Regions from separate parts of the Sphingomonas agrestis genome, predicted to be linked through region 1. Evidence: predicted binding sites of a transcription regulator. Region 1 holds the regulator's gene; the other holds the start of a gene.
What was found. The regulator LexA, encoded in region 1, represses DNA repair genes until DNA is damaged. The targets are predictions, from matches to a motif close to GTTCCNCNCTTGTTCT.
Positions count from the first base shown of each region.

Region 2: RZN05_RS19020 (ImuA family protein) is a predicted target of LexA. The motif match lies at 1,912-1,927, and genes of this name have one in related genera.

Region 1 is NZ_JAWJEJ010000001.1:1,524,791-1,529,198, reverse strand. Features, by position in the region: gene RZN05_RS06565 (ComEC/Rec2 family competence protein) at 1-826, shown strand, start outside; gene lexA (transcriptional repressor LexA) at 820-1,518, opposite strand; gene RZN05_RS06555 (molybdopterin molybdotransferase MoeA) at 1,572-2,756, opposite strand; gene RZN05_RS06550 (PilZ domain-containing protein) at 2,797-3,756, opposite strand; gene moaC (cyclic pyranopterin monophosphate synthase MoaC) at 3,982-4,408, opposite strand, start outside.
Region 2 is NZ_JAWJEJ010000002.1:613,778-618,185, forward strand. Features, by position in the region: gene RZN05_RS19015 (M3 family metallopeptidase) at 1-1,812, opposite strand, end outside; gene RZN05_RS19020 (ImuA family protein) at 1,966-2,715, shown strand; gene RZN05_RS19025 (DUF6504 family protein) at 2,756-4,408, shown strand, end outside.

The DNA.
Region 1 (4,408 bases):
CGGCGCGCTGGCCAATATCGTCGCGATCCCGCTGACCACCTTCGTCATAATGCCGCTCGAGGCACTGGCACTGGCGCTCGACCTCGCCGGGCTCGGCGCGCCGGCCTGGTGGCTGACGGCGCGGGCGCTCGACCTGCTGCTGTGGCTGGCGCATGCCACGGCCTCGGCGCCGGGTGCCGTTGCAGCGTTGCCGGCGATGCCCGGCGGGGCGTATGCGCTGATCGTCGTCGGCGGGCTATGGGTGGCGCTGTGGCGGACGCCGGTGCGCTGGATCGGCGCGGCGCCGTTCGCGGCGGGGCTCGCCTGGGCGCTGGCGACGCCGGCGCCCGACCTGCTGGTGACGGGCGACGGGCGGCACCTGGCGATCCGGATGTCGAACGGCGAGATGGCGCTGCTGCGCGACAGGGCAGGGGACTATACCCGCTCGATGCTCGGCGAGAATAGCGGCGCGGAGGAGGATCTTGCGCTGCTCTCCGAGGCGCCGGACGCGCGGTGCAGCCCTGATCTGTGCCTGATCGACGTGCGATCGGGTGTCCGGCGCTGGCGCGTGCTGGCGACGCGGAGCGGGTACCTGGTGCCGTGGCGGGAGATGATCGACCTGTGCGGCAAGACCGATATCGTGGTCAGCGAGCGACGACTGCCGCCGGGCTGCACGCCGCGCTGGCTCAAGCTGGACCGCGAAATGCTGGCCAGAACGGGTGGTGTAGCGATCAGCTTCGCCGATGCGCGGGTTCGCACCGTGCGGCGCGGCACGGCGCATCCCTGGCTAAACCCGTTGACGGTGCAGCCGCCATATGCCGCGCCGTCCCCGCAGCCTGCTCAGTAGCGGCGCAGCAACCCGGCGAGCTTGCCCTGCACCCGGACCTGATCGGGCCGGTAGCGCTGGGCGCTATAGTCCCGGTTCGCGGGGTCGAGCCGGACCATCGCGCCTTCCTTGCGGAAATATTTCAGCGTCGCCTCGGCATCGTCGATCAGCGCGACGATGATCTCGCCGTCGCGCGCGGTCTCGGTGCGGCGGATCAGCGCATAATCGCCGTCGAGAATGCCCGCCTCGACCATCGAATCACCCGCGACTTCGAGCGCGTAATGCTCGCCCGATCCGAGCAGCGCGGCGGGGACGGGGAGCATCGACGCGCCTTCGAGCGCCTCGATCGGCGTACCCGCGGCGATGCGGCCGTGGAGCGGGATCTCGACGACGTCGTTGGCCGGCGACGGCGGCGTTGAGCCGGACGAAATTGACCGCGAAGTTGACGAAGTTGACTGCTCCATCGCGCGCGTCTTGCCCGCCGGCTTGGCGTCGCCGCGCTCGGGCACGCGCAGCACTTCGAGCGCGCGGGCACGATTGGGCAGGCGGCGGATGAACTCGCGTTCCTCGAGCGCGCTGATCAGCCGGTGCACGCCCGACTTCGACTTGAGATCGAGCGCCTCCTTCATTTCCTCGAACGAGGGCGAAACGCCGGTCTCGGCCAGGCGATCGGCAATGAAGCAGATTAGCTCGTGCTGCTTGCGCGTGAGCATCCAGGTCCTCCTAGAACAGATTGGGAACGTTTATGCAATGTTCCCGGCGCTTGTCAAGCGACGTCGAGGATTTCCACCGAGTCGCCGATTTGAGCCGGCGGCGCGCCCCGCGCGCGGACGATCAGGCAGGTCGCGCGGGCGAGCGTACGCAGCATCGAGCTGTCCTGGATCGTGGTGGCGAAGACGCGCCCGTCGCGCTGCTCGGCGCGGAGATAATCGCTGCGATCGCCACTGGCGGGCAGGGGTTCGCCCAGGACCGCCGGGCGGGTGCGCGGCATTGGATCGCCCGCGCCTGAAAGCGCCGCGACCACGGGCCGCACGAAGAGCAAGGTGGTGACGAAGGCCGATACCGGATTGCCGGGAAGCCCGAGCACCAGCGTCTCGCCGAGCCGGCCGGCCATCATCGGCTTGCCCGGACGTAGCGCGACCCGCCAGAAGTCGATCGTCGCGCCGACTGCCTTGAGCGCAGGCTGGACGAGATCGTGGTCGCCGACCGAGGCGCCGCCGCTGGTGACGAGCAGATCGGCGTCGACCGCGCGGAACGCGGCCTCGAGTGCGTCCTGGCGGTCAGGGAGGATGCCTAGGTCGATCAACTCGACGGGCAGCCCGGCGAGTTGCGCGGCGAGCATCAGCCGATTGGTCTCGGGAAGCTGGGCCTCGCCGATCGGCGCGCCGGGCGGGACGAGTTCGTCGCCGGTCGCGGCGAGCGCGACACGGACCTTCCGGGAGACGGCGACCGTCCCGTGGCCCGCGGTGCCGAGCAGCGCCAGCGCGGCCGGGGTGAGGCGATCGCCGGCGCGGACCAGCGGATCGCCTTCCGAGAAGTCGAGGCCGCGGCGGCGGACGTTGCGGCCGAGATGCGCGGGGCCTTCGCCGTCGAGCGATACGCGATCGCCCTCACGGCGCGCTTCCTCCTGGACGAGGACGGTGTCGGTGCCGGTGGGCAGGGGCGCGCCGGTGAAGATCCGCACCGCATCGCCCGGCCCTGCCTCGCCGGCAAAGGCGCGACCGGCAGCGCTCTCGCCGATCACGCGCCAAGGGCCGGGCAGGTCGCCGAAGCGTATCGCGTAGCCGTCCATCGCCGAGAGGTCGGCATAAGGCTGGGTGCGTAGCGCGGTGATGTCGGTAGCGGCCCAGCGACCGGCCGCCTCGGCCAGCGCGACCCGCTCGACCGGCAAGGGCCGAGCGAGCGCCAGCAGGCGGGACTGGGCTTCGGCGACGGGGAGCAGTTTGGGCATTACCCGGCTTTGGGCCGGGAAGCGCCCGCGACGCAAGCGCTCAGCCTTCCCGCGGCGCCCTTCCGCCTGAGACCATGCTGAGGTCGCGCGGGCGCAGCGGCAGGCGGAACTCGCAGAGGATGCGATTATGCGCGGCCTCGATCACGTTCGCCGGGCCGCCGCCGATCTCAGGGAGCGACACCCAGAGCTGGGCGCCCGGGGCGAGCGCGGCGCGGGTCTCGAGTTCGACGAGGTGCGCAGTGATCCCGCGGACGCGCGCATTCCACCAGCGCACACCCTCGCGCACGCTGGCCGGCGCATCGAGCCGGATCGCGTGCTTGTCGGGAATCATGCCTTCGCTCTCGATGTTCTGTGGAGTCGGCGTGGTGCGCGCCTGGGCGCGCTGGGCGTGGCGGAACCACGGCATGAGCGTCTGCCAGCCGAGTTCCTCGTGGAAGGCAATGCCGGCCTGGCCGTCGCGGATCCAGCGGACGATGCCGTCGAGCGGGCGCAGCGCATCGAAGGTGAGGTGAACCGCATCGCCGACCGCGAGCTCGAGCCGCGTGTCGATGCCGACGCCGCCCTGCGAGATGTTGCGCGTGCGGGCATGCTCGACCTTGCCGCCACTGCGGATCGACACGAGCTGGTTGATCTCGACGCGCGGCATCGCCCGGCGCTCGGCGGGGAGATTGGCGAGCGTGCGCGCGAGCGTGCTGATGATGTCGATCGGCTCGTCGAACACAAAACCGCACTCGCCGTCGGCGCACCAGTCGATCCGGCCGGCGACATGCTGGCCGCTCGCCATTTCGAGGTGCATCGACTCCGCTTCCGCGAGCCTGGCGCCGATCTGGAGCGTCGCGCCGGCCGAACTGAGACGCTGGAGCGAGCAGGCAAAGCGTTCGGTGTCGCTGGCGAGCCAGGCGGCGTCGAATGCGGCCTGGGTGTCGGGCTGCTGGCGCACCGCGCGCGGCGGATCGGCCGAGAGCGAGAAGATGGTTGCGGACCTGAGCGCCTGATTCATGTACTCTACTTTCCACTCAGCCCGTGGCGCGGACCTTGCTCGTGCCGCCTCAAAGGCGGGTTAATTTTGACGGTTGTAGAATCCCTAACGCTGGGGCGGCCGGGTTCGTTCGAAGCGGCACAACGAGGGCGGGGCAGAGGTGTTCCCGTGGGATCGGGCCATGCGGTCAGGGCCGCAGACACACTGCGCCCCTCCCGGCCGTTTCCCCTGGAGGGGAGCGGGAAGTTAGGCGGCCCAGTCGCCCGATTTGCCGCCGGTCTTGGTGAGCAGGCGGATATCGCCGATGACCATCGCCTTATCGAGCGCCTTGGCCATGTCGTAGAGGGTGAGCAGCGCGACGCTGGCAGCGGTGAGCGCCTCCATCTCGACGCCGGTCTTGCCTTCGGTAGCGGCAGTGGCGGTGACGGTGACGCCGCTCGCGTCGGGGGCGAGGTCGATCGCCACGCGCGTGAGGGGAAGGGGGTGGCAGAGCGGGATCAGCTCGGCGGTCTTCTTGGCGGCCATGATCCCGGCGATGCGCGAGGTGGCGAGGACGTCGCCCTTCTGGACGCTGCCTTCGCGAATCGCGGCGGCGGCTTGCGCCGACATGGTGATGCGGCCGGTGGCGACGGCTTCGCGCGCAGTGACGGGTTTTCCGGCGATGTCCACCATG
Region 2 (4,408 bases), on a different contig from region 1:
GTCGCGATCGTGCAGCTTCATGTCGACGATCGCCGAGGAGAGATACTCGACCGTGTCAAAGCCCTGGTTGAAGGTCTGCGCCTTTTCGATCTTCGCGACCAGCGCCGCGGGGATCGCCGCGCCGGTCTTGTAGTGCTTGGCGTAGCGGTTGAGCACGTCGGGGGTGAGCAACCAATTCTCGTTCACCTGGCTTGGATATTCGACGAAGTCGCGCGGCGTGCCGGCGAGCCCAGGATAGTAGACATTGCCGAGCAGGCTGTGCAGGGCATGGCCGAATTCGTGAAACAGCGTGCTCGCATCATCGACGCTGATCAGCGTCGGCTCGCCTGCCGCGCCCTTGGTGAAATTGTTGTTGTTCGAGGCGAGGACGATCTTCGAACCGCGCAGCCCCGAGCGCCCGCGATAGCTCGTTGCCCAGGCGCCCGAGCGCTTTCCAGCGCGGGCGAAATTGTCGAGATAGAAGATGCCTACCTCGGCACCGGTGGCACGATTGGTGACCAGGAAGGTGCGCACGTCCGGGTGGAAGACGGGTACGCTGCCGGTATTTTCCTTGAAGTAGAGATCGTAGAGCCGGCCCGCGGCGTAGAACGCGCCCTGCACGATCTGGTCGAGCTGGAGGTAGGGCTTCACCTCATTCTCGTCCAAGTCATACTTCGCTTTCCGGACCTTCTCGGCATAGAAGCGATAGTCCCACGGCTCGATCGTCAGCTTGGCGCCTTCTTTTGTCGCAAGCGCCTGCATGTCGGCGACTTCCTCGCGCACCCGCGCCACCGCGGCGGGCCACACCGCCATCATCAGCTTCGACGCGTTCTCGGGCGTCTCGGCCATCGTATCGTCCATTCGATACCAAGCGTGGTTCTTGAAGCCGAGCAGCTTGGCGCGTTCCTGTCGCAGCTTGAGGATCTGCGCGATCGTCGCGTTGGTGTCGTTCGCGTCGCCGTTATCGCCGCGGTCGACGAACGCCTTGTAGACCTTCTCGCGCAGCGCTCGGTTGGTCGAATACATCAGGAAGGGCTGGACAGACGAACGCGTGTTCTTGATTGCCCATTTGCCCGCCTGGCCGCGGTCGTTGGCCTCCTCGGCGAGGCTCGCCTTGAAGCTGTCGGCAAGGCCCGCGAGATCGGCTTCGCTGTCTAGGACGATTGCGGTCTCCTCATCGGCGAGGACTTTGCGGCTGAACTCGGTGTAGGCGGTGGCAAGCGCCTGGTTGATCCGCTTGACTTCCGCCTTGCCGGCTTCGTCGAGCAGCGCGCCCGAGGTGACGTAATCGCGATAGGTCCGCTCGAGCAGCCGCATCTGCTGCGCGTTGAGCCCGGCCTTGGCGCGGCCGTCATAGACTGCCTTCACCCGCGCGAACATCCTGGGATCGAGGCTCATCTCGGTAAAGAACGCCGAGAGCTTCGGGCTCCATTCCTTGGCGATCGCCTGGACCTGCGGGCTGGCGAGATTGCTCTGATAGACGCCCCACACCGCGAACAGTCGGTTCATCTCCTCGCCCGAGCGCTGGTCCGTCTCGATCGTATTAGCGAAGGTCGGCGCGGCGGGGTTGTCGCGGATCTTGGCCTGCTCGGCGCGGGCATTGGTCATCGCGCGTTCGAAGGCGGGCGCGAACATCGCCGGCGACACTTTGTCCCACTGCGGCACCCCTTCGTGCGGTCCGGGCCATGGGGCGAGCAGCGGCGCGGGATCGGGGGTGGCGGCAGGGGCGGGCGAAGTCTGGGTCTGGCTTTGCGGCATGGCGGATCCGGATACAGGCGTGGCGGCGGCGAGCGCGGTGGTCGCGATCAACGCGAGCCGGAGCGAATGGGTCATGAAAGCGGTTCCCCAAATGGGTCAGGATGCCAGCACGATAGGGGCGGGGGCCGGCAGGACGCAACCCATTGAGGCAATGGGTTGACTCTCGCGGGCATAGGAACAGAATAGGAACATTGTCGTTCCCGAGTCGTGAGTGTCCGCTGCCCGCCTATGGCCGATCCTGCCGTCCTTGCCCAGCTTCGCGCGCAATTGCGCGCGGTTGAGACCAAGGGATATCGCCGCCGCCCGGCGCTGCCCTTCGGGATCGAGGCGATCGATTCGCGGATCGCCGATGGCGGCCTGCGGCTCGATGCGCTGCATGAAGTCGCGGCGGGAACGTGCGACATGGCCGACGATTGCTCGGCGACCTTGTTCATGGCCGGGATCGCCGCGCGCGCCTGGGGCCCGGTGCTGTGGGTGGTGCAGCGGCGCGACCTGTTCGCGCCAGGCGTGGCGCAGGTCGGGCTCGATCATAAGCGGCTGATCTATGCCGAGGCGGCCGACGATGCCGAGCTGCTTGCGATCATGGAGGAAGGGCTGCGGCATCGCGGACTCGGTGCAGTGATCGGCGAGGCGAGGCGCGCCGACATGACCGCGACGCGGCGACTGCAGCTTGCGGCCGAGGGCGGACGGACGATCGCGCTGCTGATGAAGCGTGCGGCGCGCGAGGGCGCCGATCCGATCGGCATGCCGTCGGCGGCAGTGACGCGCTGGCGGGTGACGTCGGCGCCGTCGAGCCCGTTGCCGGTGGCCGGAGTCGGGCGCGCGCGCTGGCGGCTGGCGCTGGCGCGGCAAAAGGGCGGCGAGGGTTTCGAGATCGAAGTGGAGGCAAGCGATGCAACGGGTCGCTGCGCTCTTCCTTCCGCTGTGGCCGATCGAAAGGCTGTGGCGGGCGGAAGCGCGAACCGCCACGCCGCCTGAGCCGCGCGCGGCGGCTTCGCTTGATCCACTGCGTGAAGCGGTGGCGAAGGAACAGGAACATGCGTGCTCGGTCCCGCGCGGCGGCGGCTGGCGCCCCGGCGCGCGCTGGGCCCGCGAGGACGAACTCGGCAAGGTCGCATTGCCCCCGGTGACGCGCGCGCGGGCGCGGCACGAGGTCGGCCGCAAGGACGAAGCGGCGGCGAACCCGTTCCGGACGATGCCGGCAGATGATGGGGTGACCGCCAAATACCTCCCCGGAACGGGGAGGGGGACCGCGCCCGTAGGGCGTGGTGGAGGGGGCGTACCACGAGGGGTGCCTGATGAGGAGAGCCCCCTCCACCATGCTTCACATGGTCCCCCTCCCCGTTCCGGGGAGGAACTGCCCCCCCTCGTCACCAGCATCCGCAACGGCAGCCGTGTCGAGATCGCCGCTGCCTGCCCGCTGTCTCAGTCGCTCGGGCTGCGCTCCGGCATGGCGGTGACCCAGGCGCGCGCGCAAGTGCCCGGGCTCGACATCCGCCCCGCCGATCCGGCGGGGGACCAGGCACATCTCGCCAACCTCGCGCTTGCGCTGGCGCGGCGCTGGTCGCCGAGCGTGGCGATTGAAGGCGACGACACCTTGTTCCTCGACTTGACCGGCGTCGCGCACCTCCACGGCGGCGAGGCGGCGATGGCGGCGCGGTTGCGGCGCATACTCGCACGGCTCGGCTACACCGCGCGCATCGCGATCGCCGACACACCGGGTGCCGCCTGGGCACTCGCGCATTATGCCCCGACGCTGTGCCCTCCCGAGGGCCAGGTTGAAAAGCTCGCTCCGCTCCCGATCGAGGCATTGCGCATCGATGTCGCCGCGGTGGAGCTTCTCCACCGGCTCGGCGTGCGGACAATCGGCCAGCTCGCCGTGATGCCGCGCGCGCCGCTGGTCCGCCGTTTCGGTGCCGGGCTCGCCACGCGGCTGGAGCAGGCGCTCGGCCGGCTGCCCGAGCCGTTCTATCCCGTGGTCCCGCCTGAGCCGATCGCGGTCGTCCAGCGCTTCGCCGAGCCGATCGCCACGGCAGAGGCGATCGAGCATTGGCTGGGCACGCTGGTCCCCCGCCTTGCCGCCGCGCTCGAGGCCGAGGGGCTGGGCGTCCAGGCATTGGAATGCATCGCCGCGCGCGTCGACGGCGTTTCCCAGCGCATCCGCATCGGGCTCGCCCGGCCCAATCGCGATCCCGTGCACCTGCTCCGCCTGCTCAAGCGCCGGATCGAGGATGTCGAGCCCGGATACGGCATCGACGCCATTGCCCTCCACGTCCGCCGCGCCGGCCCGCTCGGTCCCGAGCCGCTGGTCGAGCGATTGGACGAGGAGGCGGCGCCCGACATCGCCACCTTGGTCGACACGCTGGCGACGCGGATCGGCCAGCGGCGGATGTGGCGGATGCGCCCGGTCGAGAGCGATGTGCCCGAGCGTGCGGCAACGCGGATGGCGGTGCTCGATCCGCCTGCACGCGGCGGCGCGCGGCCCAGGATCGATGCGGTCGGCCAGCTCGATCGCAGCCCGGCGCTGCATCCCTGGCATCCCGAATGGCCCAAGCCGGCACGGCTGCTGCGCCGGCCCGAGCGGCTCGACCATGTCCTGGCCGAGCTGCCCGACCATGCCCCACGCCGCTTCACCTGGCGCGGCCGGCCGCACCGGGTGGTGCGCGCCGAC